Regions from separate parts of the Collibacillus ludicampi genome, predicted to be linked through region 4. Evidence: riboswitches for the same ligand, from Rfam matches in the RefSeq annotation. Region 4 holds a riboswitch; each other region holds the start of a gene.
The links. Region 4 has a riboswitch for S-adenosylmethionine ahead of metH (methionine synthase). Riboswitches for the same ligand answer to the same signal wherever they lie in the genome.
Positions count from the first base shown of each region.

Region 1 (4,217 bases), 2.1 Mb from region 4:
GCGCGGCAGCATGGCAGCTTCCAAAGGCTTGATCTGAACGTGATGCGGATTCTCTTTAATATCGCTCGGCGTCACTTTGTATCCTTTGGTATCATCCAACTGAAATACTCCTGCTTTTTCCAATAACTTCAGCGCACGTCCTTCGTTTGTCGCATCGTTGGGCACGCTGATCGTCGCGCCATCTTTCACCTTTTTGATATCTTCACCCTTTTTCGTGTAGACACCCATCGGTTCAATGTGAACCTTCGCAACATCAACAAGATTCATATTGTGATCTTTATTGAATTGCTCAAGATAAGGAATGTGTTGGAAGAAGTTTGCATCCAATTGTTTTTCATTCAACTGAATATTCGGCTGTACGTAGTCATTAAATACTTTTACATCCAATTCGACGCCTTCTTGCTTCAATTTAGGCTTGATGTAATTGAGAATTTCCGCGTGTGGCACAGCGCTTGCTCCGACCTTCAAGGTCACTTCTTTGCCGCTGTCTTTTGTGGGAGCGGCTTCATCTTTCTTCGCTTGGCCACAAGCCGTCAATGACATCGCGAGTACGAGAGATGCTGCGGGTAATAACCATTTTTTCTTCAACATACATAACAACTCCCTTTCTTTTTTTAAGTTATTTGCGCGTATATTTTAAGACGAGCTTATCGCCCATCGTTTGAAAGACTTGTACCATGACAATCATGATGGCGGTCGTTATCAACATGACATCTGTCTGGAACATTTGATAACCATAACGCACAGCGAGATCTCCAAGACCGCCACCTCCAATCACGCCCGACATGGCCGAGTAACCGACGAGAGAAACGGTTGTTATCGTGATACCGGCAATAAGACCTGGACGCGCTTCCGGGAGCAGAACTTTCCAAATGATCTGCCAAGTAGTTGCCCCCATCGATTGGGCCGCTTCAATCACCCCGCGATCCACCTCTCTCAACGCTGTTTCCACCAGCCGGGCGAAGAACGGAGCCGCTCCGATAACAAGCGGCGGAATGGCTGCATCCACACCAATCGATGTACCGACGATCAATTTGGTAAATGGGATCAGCAGAATCAGCAAGATGATAAACGGTATGGAACGAAAGATGTTTACGATGAGAGCTAATAATTGGTAAACTGTCCTGTTCTCAAGCAGATGTCCTTTCGATGTCAAAACTAAGATAATACCTAGTGGTAGCCCTATGATGACTGTAAATATTGTCGATAATGCGACCATGTACAACGTCTCATAGGAAGCTTGCAGAATTTCGCTCCAAACCACGTTTTCCATCATCCGATCACCTCCACCTCCAAGTGATTAGCGATCAAATCTCGAATCGTAACATCGAGCAACTCCGGTGAACCGATCAACTCAAGAACCAGTCGGCCATAAGGTACATCTTTCATCCGGGAAATCGTTCCGTGTAAAATATTAAAGTGTACACCGTGCGTTTGGGTCACACGCGATAAAATGGGCTCATATGTGGAAGCGCCAAGAAACGAGACTTGAACCACCCGACGATTTCCATTTGTTTCATGATGAGCCTTTTGGGTTTCTTGCAGGATCGTACGGTCAAATTCGCTTTCAATGATCTGAGCAATAAATTCGCGTGTCACATCCTGACGCGGGTTCAAGAATACTTCGGCCACTTTACCCAATTCAACGATATTTCCGCCATCGATCACCGCAACGCGGTCGCAGATCGCGCGGATGACATGCATTTCATGTGTGATCAAAACGATTGTAATACCAAGTTTTCGGTTAATATCAACCAGAAGATCGAGAATAGATTGTGTCGTCTGCGGATCGAGCGCAGAAGTCGCCTCATCACACAGCAAAACCTTCGGGTCGTTAGCGAGCGCCCGCGCGATACCGACCCTTTGCTTTTGCCCTCCGGAAAGCTGTGCCGGATACTTGTGGCTATGCGCTTCTAGACCTACGAGTTGCAGCAAACGATCCACTTTTTCTTTAATCTCAGATTTCGGCCTTTTTGCGAGTCTTAATGGAAAAGCAACATTGTCGAACACAGTTGCCGATGAAAGCAAGTTAAAATGTTGAAAAATCATTCCGATCGAACGGCGTTTCGCTTGTAACTCAGATGGAGAGAGTGCCGTCAAATTAACGCCATCGACAACCACTTCTCCGGATGTTGGCCGTTCAAGCAGGTTGATACAACGGATCAACGTACTCTTACCCGCACCCGAGTGACCAATGATTCCGAAGATTTCCCCCTCGTGAATTTGCAGATTGATATGTTTCAAAGCGGTAATCGATTGTTTTCCCGATCGATATTCCTTCGTAAGATTGATGAGCTCTATCAATACAATCCTGTACCTCCCCTTACCCTTCATATTGAACAAGAAAAAACCCTTTTCCGGCATGGAAAAGGGCGTAACTATCCTACGTTCGCTCTCATCTGCCGGATTCACATCCGCAGGAATTGGCACCATGTTTTGTGTTATCCACACAAAACGGGTTGCCGGGCTTCATTGGGCCAGTCCCTCCGCCTCTCTGGATAAGAGAAACTCCATCCATATCAAGTTGTGACCACACATCGACGTGTTTTATTATCGGTAGGAGTATATCACGAGTTCAAGTATGGGTCAATAAAATTTTTTCACTTTACGAGTGAGATCATACGATTACGGTTATCATAAAGTCAACTCTTCCTGTAAGTGAGGGAAAGATATGATTATCGATGTGTTCTTTCTCTTTTTTGCGGTAAATCTTGCTGCATTTATGCTTTTGATCATTGGGCTTGTCTTTTTTGGTAAACAAAAGAAACCAAGAGGATAGTTTCCGAAAGACAAGGGCAGCACAGGAATTCTCCCATGCTGCCCTTGATTTGATCTTTACACTTATAAATATGAAGACGAACATCGTTATGAAGGGACTTTCACCTTATTCAAATCGTCGCATACCGCCTGAAGAGGAAATCCATCTCGAAGTTTACAATTTCCTCTACAACCTTATTACCAAACTCTTCTGTATGCAAGAAATAGCTGCTATCAGATGCAAGATCTTTCGTTCTATATCCTTCTTGAAACACATGATTCACAGCGTGCTCGATCGCCTGTGCTTCATCTTCCCAGCCGAAAGAATGGCGAAGCATCATGGCGACCGAAAGAATGATGCCTACCGGGTTCGCAATCCCCTTTCCTGCGATGTCTGGAGCCGAACCGTGGATCGGCTCATACAAATCAACTTCAGCCCCTAACGAAGCGGATGGTAACATACCGATCGAACCGGTTAACATAGCAGCCTCATCGGATAGAATGTCACCAAACATATTTTCCGTAACGATCACATCAAATTGCCGCGGATTACGAATCAGTTGCATCGCACAGTTATCAACGAGCACATGTTCCACTTTAACATCGGGATACTCGGGGGCGATCCGATTGACCGTCTCCCTCCAAAGACGTGAAGATTCAAGTACATTCGCTTTATCCACAGAAGCCAGACGGCCACGCCTTTGACTCGCCAGATGGAAAGCCGTGCGCACGACACGCTCGATCTCTTTTGTTTCATAGACAAGCATATCGGTTGCCTGTTCCCCGTCTTCAACTGCGTGTCGTTCTTTTGCGCCGAAATAGATCCCGCCAGTAAGTTCTCGTACGATTAAAATATCGACACCACGCAAAATTTCAGGCTTCAATGTGGAAACATTTAACAAAGAGTCGCATGCCACGATTGGACGTAAATTCGCGTATACACCGAGTCCCTTGCGAAGTCTGAGTAAGCCAGACTCCGGTCGCCTATGGGCTGGCTCTTTATCCCACTTTGGCCCTCCTACAGCTCCTAGTAACACCGCATCCACACATTTGACTCCAAGAAGAGTTTCCTCAGGAAGCGGGTCTCCATAGCGGTCAATCGCTTCACCACCAATCGGCAGAACCTCATAGGTGCATGTACGTTGAAACCGTTCGGACACCGCTTCCAGGACTTTAACCGCTTCTTTCATGATTTCCGGACCAATACCGTCACCTGGCAGCAGTGCAATCTTTGGCATGCTGTTCTTCCACCTTTCCTTTATTATTTTATGAATATTTAGAAAATACTCGTTTGAGACAAGGATACTCTTTGCGGGGCTTTCAGAAAGTCATACAACCTTCCGAAATATTATCCCTGCCAAGAGATATCCCGTCGATGTTCCCGAATATGACTAGCCTTGCGAGACACTCATCGTTTTGTGGCGATATCCTGCACCCTGCACATCAACACGTTTCTTAAT
Region 1 covers NZ_BOQE01000001.1:2,803,490-2,807,706, reverse strand. The annotation lists gene DNHGIG_RS14215 (MetQ/NlpA family ABC transporter substrate-binding protein) at 1-591, opposite strand, end outside; gene DNHGIG_RS14210 (methionine ABC transporter permease) at 620-1,276, opposite strand; gene DNHGIG_RS14205 (methionine ABC transporter ATP-binding protein) at 1,273-2,304, opposite strand; SAM riboswitch class I at 2,393-2,505, opposite strand; gene leuB (3-isopropylmalate dehydrogenase) at 2,889-3,995, opposite strand; gene DNHGIG_RS14195 (2-isopropylmalate synthase) at 4,149-4,217, opposite strand, start outside.
Region 1: linked by a shared signal. The riboswitch ahead of DNHGIG_RS14205 (methionine ABC transporter ATP-binding protein) and the one ahead of metH (methionine synthase) in region 4 are both predicted to bind S-adenosylmethionine.

Region 2 (4,217 bases), 200 kb from region 4:
CACATTTGACAGTTGAATCACTCTCTCCACTCCTTTCATTTTCTTTGATTCTTACCAGGACGGAATCACAGATCCCTTGAATTGCTTTTCGATAAACGCTTTGACTTCTGGCGAATGATAAGCTTTTTCAAGTTTCTTAATGACCGGATCATTTTTGTTTTCCGTACGGACAGCCACCAAGTTCACATAGGGTGAATCTTTACCTTCCATAAAAATGGCATCTCGAGAAGGCAAGAAACCATGCTCGATGGCAAAGTTCGTGTTGATCGCGGCAGCTGTCAGTTCATCTAACTGACGCGGAATTTGGGATGCTTCCAGTTCCACAAACTGCACATTTTTCGGATTTTCCACAATATTCTTTGGCGTCAAATGATTTCCTGTGTTATCCTGTTTCATCTTAATGACTCCCGCTTTTTCGAATAATTGGAGGGCTCGCTCTTCGTTCACAGGATCGTTTGGAACACCGAGTTTCGCTCCATTAGGTATATCCTTGATATTCTTAATCTTGTTAGAATAGATCCCCATTGGGAATGTCACGGTATTAAACACATCAACAAGATCGAGATGTCGGTCTTTCTTAAACTGCTCGAGATAGGGCTTTGTTTGGAAGCTGTTTGCGTCCAATTCTTTTTCCGATAGAGCGATGTTGGGCATTACATAATCATTAAACACTTTGATTTCTATATCCAGCCCATCTTTCTTTGCCACTTCTTTTACTTTTTCCATAATTTGTTCATGCGGTCCCGCAGTCACCCCAATCACCAGTTTGTTATCACTAAGCTTATTTGACTCTCCGCTCGACTGTTGACCGCAACCTGATAAAAAAGATGTAAGAATCATCGCGATAGATAGAAATAGTTTCCCTTTTTTCATGTTGAAAATCCCCCTTATCTTTTTGCATGTTGAAATATGATCTCTTCAAGTTCGTTTATAGCCTCTATCAGATCAGATTCATTGTAAGACTCGTCCATATAATGGATCGATTCTCCCTTTGCGAGCGTATATTGTGCAATCAACTGTATGCAGTTTTGATCACCAGGGTGAATCCCCAAATCTTTCAGACAGTATGGAAGATGAATCAATTTATAAAAGTCCACTAATCGGTTGATTTCAGTAAATTTTTTTTCGAGAGCCAGTTGTACCAGAATGCCGTATGCCACCTTTTCACCGTGCAACAAGTGATGTGTCTCATAAATATGTGTAAGCGCATTATGGACAGAATGAGCGCCGGCAATTCTGCCATATTTGTCACCAAACCCTCCTACCATTCCGCCAATCATCACAATGCTTTCAACCACTCGAAGGAACGCAGGGTTTAACGTTTTTCGTTGCGCTGCCTGTATAGCCTCAAAGCCGTCTTTCAATAAAACATCTTTACATAATTCTGCGGATTTAATTGCCATTTGTACGGCCATCGGTTTGTTCGTTAATGTTCTCGTTAAAGCCTCCGCCTCGTACCACTTGGCAAGTGTATCGCCAATTCCTGCACGCAATGTTGAAAGAGGCGCATTCAATAAAATCTCAGGCTCTACCAGAACAAGCAGAGTTCCTTTCGGAAAAACATCAAACCGGATATACTGTCCTTCATCGTTATATATGACGCTAAGCGGTGTCCATGCTGCACATGTGGAGGCGAGGGTGGGAATCAAAATAGCCGGAAGACCGGACCGGTTTGCCACCGATTTTGCCAGATCCAATACTTTGCCACCACCTACGCCAATGACGACGTGTGACTTAAACTCTTCTGCTTTGTTTGTCAACCGATTTATTTCACTGTCAGAGCACTCGCCATGATACTTTTCTATCCAAAATTCAAAATTGGTCTTGTGCGGGAAATAAGATTTAGAAGCTTCCCAGGACTTTTCTCCGGTTATTAGCAAACCTTTTTGAAATCGGTATGTATTTAATAACCGATCGATTTGTTCTAAAATGCCCGGTTGACAAATATAGCTGTCAGGTCCCGATCTAACTGTAATCATCAATAATCATCCCTCCTTTGAAATGAAAAACGCCTCCTGAAAGATTCAGAGAGGCGTTAACTCGTAACTCCTACTCTCTTATCTTTCAAAACATTACGTTTTGCAGGAATTAGCACCTGACCGTATCATTCACGGTTGGTTGCCGGGTTTCATCGGGCCAGTCCCTCCACCACTCTGGATAAGAGAATCCGTAATATTCATAGTAACCATATTGAATTATTATGGATTATATATCCATGTTCATTTATCGTCAAGTGTTTTTATAAATGGAATGGGATACGGATCGGTACGGGAAGTGATAAGATAATTTTTTCAAAGGAAAAATATTACTCTCTGTCTAATATAAGATGTATCGATCATACACAAAAAGGGAGATGAGTTTTCATGTTCGATAAAATCATCAAAGATATTTTTCTTGGAGATCGTACAATTACCATAAAGAAAGATCGCAAAGATCAACGGATCGCTCAAATAACCGGTCCAGACATTCACCTAGAAATGAGGGTCAAGGGAAATCAGCTGCAGATCAGAATTCCTACTCATCAATTAGGATGGAATAGCATTTCATTTGAACATTTGTCAAAAGTATTCGATGAATTAGGATGTTCGGGAGAAATCGCAAAATATATCGGGCGATAGAAATGATTCGCTTTTCTAGGTATCGAAGAATAGGTACCTACATCAAAAATATGGGGTTGAGGGAGCATCCAGTGAAGAAGTACAGATTTAAAATACCGCTATGGAAATTGAGCTTACGCACGATCGATTTGCTTGATGAAGATGGGAATAAGGTTGGTGAGATGCAGCGGTATTTCAAATATAAGTGGCATTGGTTCATCGATTTAATATTCGATCATCTAATTTTCAATGTACAAGCTAGGGATATCCATGGAAAAACGCGTATTGATATTATGGAATTATTCAACTTCAAATCTTTAATTAGGGATAAATGGAGACTGGAAATTACAGATGAAGCCGGAAGGGTAAAGACATCCGAAATCAATAACAAGACTGTAATCAAGACAAATGAGCGGATTGTATATGAAGGTCTCAATCATAAGATCATGGTCATGCGAGATATCGGAGAAAAGATCGTCCGTTTCACGGATATGGAGACAAAGCAAATCTTGGCGACTGCTTCCTATGAAAGTATTACGAAGTTTACGAGCATAGACGTAACCATTTTCAATGAATCGTTAACGATCTATGAGGTCGCATGCATTTACTTATTGTTGAGAGTTAAGCATTGAGGTAGCGAAGGGATATGCATATAGAGATGAATCACGCAAAGTAAGGCGATTTTTAAATGAAATCAATGGGCGTGAGATTATCAAAAACAGAATCGTAACTTCCACCTGGTGTAAGAGAGAAGCGGTCATTTGATGACAGCGTTGATACATACGGAGGGGATAGACCAACCTTGGCATTTGAATCCCCTCCTCACAATTATCACATTTTTATGAATTATTTATTGCAATTACAAACCAATTTCATAATTTGGTACGCAAAACCCATAGCTCAGGGAAGAAACGTTGATCGAGAACTTTTTTGAGATAATTCACCCCTGATGAACCGCCTGTTCCCATCTTGAAACCGATGATTCGCTCAACGGTTTTCATATGGCGAAAACGCCACTGTTGCAGCCAGTCTTCTATATCGACCAATTTCTCCGCTAATTCATAGAGATCCCAGTACGTTTCGACATCCCGATAGACTGTAAGCCAGGCTGCTTCTACACTGGGATCCGCTTCGTAAGGTTGGGTATAATCTCTATGCAGTACACGTGGATGAATTTCAAATCCTGCTTTTGACAGTGCTTGTATCGATACGTCGTATAGACTGGGTGCATGCAATGCTTCGTTTAACCGATCGTATAATTCCTGGTCTTTTTTGTAAATTTCAAGGATATGATGGGTTTTATATCCTAATGCAAACTCGATCATCCTGTATTGGTAAGATTGAAATCCGGATGCTTGCCCCAATTTGTCGCGAAACTCCATATATTCGGTAGGTGTCAGCGTGGATAGAACATCCCAAGACTCAATGATTTGCGATTGAATTTTGGAGACCCGGGCCAGCATTTTAAAAGCGGCAGAAAGATTACCTTTCTGGATCGAATCAGTCGCGGCTTTTATCTCATGCAAAATTAATTTCATCCAAAGTTCGCTTACTTGATGGATGATGATAAAGAGCATTTCATCATGGTGACCGGATAACCGTTTTTGGCTGGATAAGATT
Region 2 covers NZ_BOQE01000001.1:898,567-902,783, reverse strand. The annotation lists gene DNHGIG_RS04610 (methionine ABC transporter ATP-binding protein) at 1-21, opposite strand, end outside; gene DNHGIG_RS04605 (MetQ/NlpA family ABC transporter substrate-binding protein) at 52-873, opposite strand; gene DNHGIG_RS04600 (iron-containing alcohol dehydrogenase family protein) at 888-1,979, opposite strand; SAM riboswitch class I at 2,055-2,164, opposite strand; gene DNHGIG_RS04595 (hypothetical protein) at 2,364-2,618, shown strand; gene DNHGIG_RS04590 (tubby C-terminal domain-like protein) at 2,690-3,229, shown strand; gene kynA (tryptophan 2,3-dioxygenase) at 3,470-4,217, opposite strand, start outside.
Region 2: linked by a shared signal. The riboswitch ahead of DNHGIG_RS04600 (iron-containing alcohol dehydrogenase family protein) and the one ahead of metH (methionine synthase) in region 4 are both predicted to bind S-adenosylmethionine.

Region 3 (4,217 bases), 3.1 Mb from region 4:
TACGATATGATCTGGCTGTTTACGCGGTTGGTTGGTTCCTCCTTTGTTGGGGCTACGGGGTCGAATCAACCACATGGAGAGAAGTCCGACGAGTAGTGCCAGCCCGGAAACTGTTAGGAACATGAAAACGCGAGAAACATCAATTAACCATGTAAAAATGGGAGGGCCGAATGCGACGCCAAAAAAACGTACGGCACCATAAAAGGAAGTGACGATACCCCTTTCTTCTTTGGAGACAGCCGATGTTATCAATGTGTTCAGGCAAGGGAGTGTAAGACCCGTACCGATCCCGGAAATGACGAGAAAGAAAAGCAAAACATAAGGATTACGAAAGAAAGCGGCAGATGCGAGAGAGCCTGCAAGCAGGAAAAAACCTGTTACGACAAGCCATTTCATAAGACCAAATCGTTTTTTGATTTTTATTCCTGTGATATAAGATGTACTTGCCATAGCTAGCAATGGAACGGCAAGGATTCCGCCTTTGGGGATCCCATCGATACGATATTGTTCTTCAAGAAGTTGAGACAAATAAAAAAGTACACCAAATAGAATGAACAAAGCGCACGCTCCAGCGAAATAAGCGGTAAGTAACCATTTCCATTCCCTCTTAAAAATGATTTTGAGTGTTTGCATATACTGTGAAAATGGTTGAGGTTCACCCTGCATCGCAGGTTCTTTGATTAAGAACCATAAGAGGAGAACAGAAAGGCTGCAGAGAATGGGGAATGTAAAAAAAGCGGCATACCAGACGATCATTGCGACGAGAACGCCGAGTATGGGGGACAATACTTTACCCAATCCGTTTGCCGCTTCATTGATACCCAGTACCTTGCTGCGTTGATCCCCTTTAAAAATATCGCTGATGAGTGCCATCGTGATCGGAGCTGTCCCTGCGGCGCCTGCGCCCTGAAGAACTCTTCCTAACATAATCATCCAGTATGGGTTTTTTGATAACCATGCGGAAAGACCCGCCACCAGTCCCCCAAGCGCATACAGAACCAAGGAAGGTATGATCACGTTTTTTCTTCCATAACGGTCAGACAAGTATCCTGCAAATGGTATAATGATGCCAGCAGGAACGGAAAACAAGGTGATGACGAGACTGACTTGTAATTTGCTGATGTGAAGTTGTTCTTGCATGGTAGGCAGGATCGGTATGAGCATCGAATTGCCTAATACCATAATCAGTGGCACGAGTGAAAGTGCAATGACAGGCCAAACAGACAAAGTTGTTTTGGCTCGCTCTGTTTGCTTTGTGTCCGTTTCACTCATACGATCGCTCCTTTCATAGGGATATTTTGCGCGATTTCATAAACGCTATGACTGGCAAGACTTGTAGAGGAGAAGAAACGACCTGTGGAGGTGGAAATGGTTACCACAAATTGGAAAGAACACCTTTGGTTAGAGGTGGAAAACAGGGGACATGAAATCATCAGGCTTGCAGAGCAATTTCAAAATACGCCGGAGACAGGTTTTTCGGAATTTCAAACGAGCCGTATGCTCGCGGACTACTTTAAACATATCCCTAATCTAGATGTGAAATGGGGTATCGCAGTCACCGGTGTCGCTGCATCCTTATATACAGGACGCCCAGGCCCTCGCATAGCCGTTACGGCGGATCTGGATGGGCTGGAGAACGGACATTTATGCGGGCATCATATGCAAATTTCTACGATGGCGGCAACAGCCATGATTTTGGCGAACTGTGGCATCATGCATTGGGCAGGAGGAGAGGTGCGGTTTCTCGCATGTCCTGCAGAAGAATATGAGGAAAGCGAATACCGCAAAAAGCTTTTGCTAGAACGACGAATTATGGATTGGTCAGGAAAGCTGGATTTCCTGCAGAGAGGATTATTTGATGATATCGATGCGGTTATATCCGTACATCTCGCTGATGATCTCCCTGAACGACGGGTGATTGTAGGTTTTCAAACGGAGGGTTTTTGGCTTCTGCGGCTGATTTGTGAATACCAAGGTTCACGATTTCGCGCATGGTGCCAGATCCATCAACATCTGCAAGAATGGATTCGACTTGTGCAGGCGGATGGACAACGGCGTGTTGTGCTGAGCGAAAAAGGAGGGGATGGGGCGATTGAGATAGTATTGTATATTTTTGAAACTTCTTACGACGAAGTTATCCAGGAAAGGTTGATACAACAACTGAGAAACTCGATTCGACAGGTTTTTTTCCGGTTTCATATAGAAAAAGAAAACGGATATGCTCCTTTCTCCCAAGACAGTGTATTAACCGATCTTGCTTCACAGCAGATTACACGACTGCTCGGTAAAGATGCGGTCATGATTCGTCCTGTGATACAAGGAGCGACTGATCTAGGGAATGTAGCGAGACGCATCCCGACCATTCAACCGCTCATCGGCGGTACAAGAGGTCATACCCACTCCCAATCCTTTCATGTTGTGGACAAATGGATGGCTTATATTTTTCCAGTGAAGCTAATGATTGGTATGATCATAGACATTCTTTTTGGGAAATATCTCTTGACGAACAGGAAGACTGTAAAGTAAAATATAACATAAATTGAATAGATTCTGATTCTTATCCAGAGTTGGCGGAGGGACTGGCCCGATGAAGCCCGGCAACCGGCATCTTTCGATGCAGCGGTGCCAATTCCTGCAGGATTACCATCCTGAGAGATAAGAGATTCCGTTCTGGAAACCGTAGTCTTTCTCTTAGGAGAAAGACTTTTTTATTTTATGTTTGAAGGAGAGTTGATCACGATGAGAATGGACACATTATTAGCGCAAGTCGGAAATCGCAAGGATCCCGTAACGGGTGCGATCTCTTTTCCTATTCATCATTCCACGACATTTGCTCATCCCTCTTTAGGACAAAGTACCGGTTTTGATTATACGCGCACCTTAAATCCAACTCGGAAAGTTTTGGAAGAAGCGATAGCGGAACTGGAAGGTGGGTGCCGGGGATTTGCCTTCGCTTCCGGAATGGCAGCTGTTTCCTGTGTGTTCACTCTTTTTCGTCCCGGTGATCACCTGATTGTTTCCAATGACTTGTACGGAGGTACGTATCGGTTATTGGAGCAAGTATTTCGTTCATATGGATTAGAAGCCACTTATATAGATACATCGGATCTGAACGCGGTGGAGGCTTCGCTCTTGCCTTCAACAAAAGCGGTGTTTGTGGAAACCCCAACAAATCCGACAATGAAAATTACCGATTTGCAAGAACTTTGCCGTTTTGCAAAGAGGCATAATATTCTCTCGATTGTGGATAATACGTTTATGACTCCCTATTTGCAAAGACCTCTTGATTGGGGAGCAGATCTTGTCGTCCATTCAGCTACAAAGTATCTTGGAGGTCATAACGATGTCCTTGCAGGATTGGTGGTTGCCCGAGATCCGGAGTTGGCGGAACGGTTGTATTTCTTGCAAAATTCAATCGGTGCCGTTTTGGGACCTCAGGATTGTTGGCTATTGCTGCGGGGGATCAAAACACTTGCTTTGCGTATGGAACGTCATCAAGAAAATGCTTGGCGCGTGGCTCAATGGCTGTCTCAACATCCACTTGTGGAAAAAGTTTATTATCCAGGGCTCGAAACTCACCCCGGGTATGATGTACAAAAGAAACAGAGCAAGGGCTTTGGAGGAATGCTGTCATTCGATGTGGTGGATGAACGCCTTGTCGAACACATTCTTTCTGCAGTTCGACTGGTTACATTCGCCGAAAGTCTAGGTGGGGTAGAATCTCTGATCACGTATCCAGCCCGACAGACTCATTTTGACATCCCGGAAGAGATTCGCAATTCTTTAGGAGTGACGAACCGTCTATTGCGTTTCTCCGTAGGAATCGAACATCATGAAGATATCATTTCGGATCTGGATCACGCATTGACCGTCTCCGGTTCCGTTCTGGAAAGATCTTGAGCAATTGACATCTGCTTGTGAATCGGGTCGAACATATGATACATTCGGGTAGACACCGCCGAGTTTTCTCTCCAAAGTGCAAACGCCTTGCGGGGGTACCCTACGCTCGGCACACGAATTTTTCCAAGTTATAAAAAAGGAGGTATATTAATATCGAATCGGAAGCTTTGCAGATCGTTCATCAGAGTCTTTTTTTAATGATTATCGTTTTGTTGACGGGAATGCTGGCTGGAAAACTGGCCGATTCTCTTAAAATTCCTGATGTTGCTATCTTTCTGCTAGCGGGCATCATCATCGGTCCTTTTTTCCACTTGGTT
Region 3 covers NZ_BOQE01000001.1:3,802,801-3,807,017, reverse strand. The annotation lists gene DNHGIG_RS19230 (MFS transporter) at 1-1,272, opposite strand, end outside; gene DNHGIG_RS19225 (M20/M25/M40 family metallo-hydrolase) at 1,369-2,526, shown strand; SAM riboswitch class I at 2,555-2,662, shown strand; gene DNHGIG_RS19220 (trans-sulfuration enzyme family protein) at 2,740-3,900, shown strand; partial or broken gene DNHGIG_RS19215 (cation:proton antiporter) at 4,098-4,217, shown strand, end outside.
Region 3: linked by a shared signal. The riboswitch ahead of DNHGIG_RS19220 (trans-sulfuration enzyme family protein) and the one ahead of metH (methionine synthase) in region 4 are both predicted to bind S-adenosylmethionine.

Region 4 (4,217 bases):
AGTAATGTCCCTTTACGATGATACATGTCGTACTCTTAAGTGTCATCTTGTTGCGGGAAGCATAGGAAGATAACAACAAAAATGGCCACCTTGAGGTGGCTTTTTAAACAACTTCTAACTGCTCATTTTTTCTTCTTTTTCTCTTGTGCTTGCTCTTTGCCTTTTTCTTTCTCGGTACCTTTTTTCTTCTCTTTCTTTTCGGGTGCGGGAGCGAAGACTTTTCCGATATAGTTGCCTGCCAATTCTACCCGGTACTTTCGATTGGGCTCAATTTTTTGGTACTCTTTTTTATCAAGGGTGAACGTCATCGTATGCATCATACTCCGATTGATACCCTTGATCGTCTGTGAAATCATCAATCGTGCCACGACCTGGTAGGTCTTGACTTTCAAGAAACGGAAAGGTCCTTCCTCACGTACGGGCTGTCGTACGATTTTCTTCCCGAGTACGAAGATCTCCTTCGTTTCTTTGTACGTGTTATACTGTACGTCGAACTGCTCTTTCTGCTTTTGGAACCGGCGAAACGCATATATATATAAACCGATGAGCAGTGCGATTGGAATGAGAATCCAAATCCATGTTGAAATCGTCATATCCTAGCCCCCTGTCTTTCTATGTAAGATTATAAGTGAATTGGGTCACAAGTTCTAGTGCCAATCCCTTTTCTTACTACATGAAATAAAAATTTTCCTGAATGGATCGTGCTATTCTGTGGACGAAAAGTTAGAATATGTATCATAGAGGGAAAAGATTTAAAAAATTGATAACTTGACGAAGAGTGAGGTGCCAAATGTGAAGGTCGTTGTTATGAACGGAAGCGCCAGGGTAGGCGCCAACACAAAAACGGTAGCCGAATACATTCGGACGGAACTCGCGAACCACGGGGTAACGGTCGATCTCTTTGATGTTCGTGAACATATGTTGCCGATCTTTCAAGGAGATGAAGCACAAAGCAACGATCCCCATGTACAGTATTTACACAAAATTGCCCTCGAAGCAGACGCATTTATCATCTGCACACCCGAGTATCATAATGGGATGTCGGGCGCTTTAAAAAATGCGTTGGATTTCTTGAGCAACACTCATTTCCGTGATAAACCGGTAGGTATCGTGGCCGTTGCCGGTGGCGGCAAAGGCGGTATCAATGCCCTCAATAATATGCGCATCGTGCTGCGGGGACTCTATGCGCTCGTCATGCCCGGACAAGTGGTTGTCGATAAAGCGTATGTGGAGAACGGCCAGATCACGAATTCCTTGCTGAAACAGAATCTCTCGGCTCTCGTCGATCAAATCGTACAAATAGGTAAAGCTTTGCGAGGAAATCGGTCGACCTTCTGACTGAGGAAACGGTGAATTTCCCAAAAGCGGAAATTCACCGTTTTCTCTTGACAAGATTCGCGCTGGCAGTCAAACTAGAGTACAATGATATGAATAGTAGAACACTTCTATCCAGAGTGGTGGAGGGAACTGGCCCTGTGAAACCACAGCAACCGGTGTTTTCATACGGTGCTAATTCCAGCAGAATGCGTTTCTGGAAGATAGGAGAGTTGTCGCTTTTGACAGTTGAGCCCTCTCCTTGATCAGGTGAGGGTTTTCTTATACAGGGAAGTGGCAAGAAAGGGAGAGGCATGTGCGCGAACCTACACGAATCGAGAAACAGATGGAAAAGAAAATCCTCGTCTTGGACGGGGCTATGGGAACGATGATACAACGAGAAGCGCTGTCTTCAGAAGATTTTGGCGGCGAGCAGTATGAAGGTTGCAATGAAATGTTGAACCTGACCCGTCCGGATGTGATCCGCAAAATCCATGAGGCATATCTGGAGGCGGGAGCCGATATCATTGAAACGAACACGTTCGGAGCGACGAGCGTCGTTTTGGCGGAGTACGATTTGCAATCGCGTGCTGAGGAAATCAATCGGGCAGCGGCGAAATTGGCTGTCGAAGCGGCCCGAAAATGGTCCACTCCCGAGTGGCCGCGCTTTGTGGCGGGATCCATGGGCCCGACAACGAAAACATTGTCAGTTACCGGCGGGATCACGTTCGATCAATTGGTTGAAAGTTATTATGAACAGGCGCGTGCCTTGATTCAGGGCGGAGTCGATGTCTTGTTGCTGGAGACTTCTCAGGATATGTTGAACGTGAAAGCGGGGACGATCGGAATCCGGCGAGCTTTTCAAGAGTTGGATCGTGAACTCCCGATCATGATTTCAGGAACGATCGAACCGATGGGTACCACACTGGCGGGCCAAAATATCGAAGCTTTTTACATTTCGATCGAACATCTGCACCCTCTGTCCGTAGGTTTGAACTGCGCGACGGGTCCGGAATTCATGCGCGATCACCTGCGCACATTGTCGGATCTCGCCCGATGCGGTGTCAGTTGTTATCCGAATGCGGGTTTGCCGGATGAGGATGGGCATTATCATGAAACACCCGCCGCGTTGGCCAAAAAAATGGCCGGCTTTGCCGAACAGGGATGGATCAATATTGCGGGAGGTTGCTGCGGGACAACTCCGGAACACATTCGTGCCCTTGCAGAGGCGATGAAAGAGTATACCCCTCGAAAGAAAGCGGGGAACCATCCTCCCGCCGTTTCGGGGATTGAACCGGTATACGTGGAGGCGGATAACCGCCCGGTCCTCGTAGGAGAGCGCACGAATGTCATTGGTTCCAAAAAGTTTCGCGAACTGATTGCAGCGGGCAAATATGAAGAGGCATCGGAAATCGCGCGGACGCAGGTGAAGCGGGGAGCGCACGTGATCGATATCTGCCTGGCCGACCCTGATCGTGATGAATTGGCCGATATGGAGAAATTTCTGCAGTTCGTCGTCAAAAAAGTGAAAGTGCCTCTCATGCTCGACTCGACAGATGCGAAAGTCATCGAGACAGCTCTCAAGTATTCCCAGGGAAAAGCGATCATCAACTCCATTAACCTGGAGGACGGCGAAAAGCGGTTTGCCGAAATCATTCCCCTGATTCACCAGTTTGGTGCGGCAGTTGTCGTCGGTACGATCGATGAAGCGGGCATGGCGACCACGAAAGAGCGGAAATTGGAGATTGCCAAACGTTCCTATGATTTGCTTACAAAAAAATACGGTTTGCAGCCGCAAGACATCATCTTCGATCCACTCGTCTTTCCGGTGGGGACTGGAGATGAAGCGTACATCGGTTCGGCGGCGGAAACGGTGGAAGGCATTCGTCTGATCAAAGAGGCGATGCCCGAATGCCAGACGATTCTCGGCATTAGCAACGTCTCCTTTGGACTTCCTCCCGCGGGCCGTGAAGTGTTGAATGCCGTTTTTCTCTATCACTGTACGCGTGCCGGATTGGATTACGCGATTGTGAATACGGAGAAATTGGAGCGCTACGCTTCCGTTCCGGAAGAGGAGAGACGCTTGGCGGAGGATCTGTTGTTCCGTACAAGCCCCGAAACGCTCGCCACGTTTACGGCGTTTTACCGGGAAAAGAAAGTCAGCCAAAAAGCGGCAGATAACTCGTTGCTGTCTTTGGAAGAAAGGCTTGCGCGCTATGTGATCGAAGGGGCGAAAGACGGGTTGATTGATGATTTACAGGAGGCGTTGAAGAAATATTCGCCGTTGGAAATCATCAACGGTCCATTGATGGCGGGCATGGAAGAAGTGGGACGCTTGTTTAATGACAATGAACTGATCGTCGCTGAGGTGTTGCAGAGTGCGGAAGTGATGAAAGCGTCCGTTGCTTTTCTTGAGCCGTATATGGAACGCACGGAAACGGCGGTGAAAGGAAAGATCCTTCTGGCGACGGTCAAAGGGGATGTCCACGATATCGGGAAAAACCTCGTGGAGATCATTCTGTCTAACAATGGTTATCAGGTGGTCAACCTGGGGATCAAAGTGCCGCCGGAACAACTGATTCGCGCGTATCATGAAGAGAAGCCGGATGCGATCGGGTTATCAGGCTTGCTTGTCAAATCGGCGCAGCAAATGGTTGTCACCGCACAAGATTTGCGCGCTGCCGGGATCGATGTGCCTTTATTCGTCGGCGGTGCGGCTCTCACACGCAAGTTCACGATGACGAGAATCGCGCCTGAGTATGACGGAATCGTCCTCTACGCAAAAGATGCGATGGAAGGATTGGAACTGGCGAACCGGCTGAGTGATCCGGAACAGAAAGAACTTTTGGTTCAAGAGATCAGGAAAAGTATGAACGCCCATCTGGCGGATGCGGACAAAGACA
Region 4 covers NZ_BOQE01000001.1:700,649-704,865, reverse strand. The annotation lists gene DNHGIG_RS03635 (hypothetical protein) at 123-593, opposite strand; gene DNHGIG_RS03630 (NADPH-dependent FMN reductase) at 793-1,338, shown strand; SAM riboswitch class I at 1,443-1,545, shown strand; gene metH (methionine synthase) at 1,661-4,217, shown strand, end outside.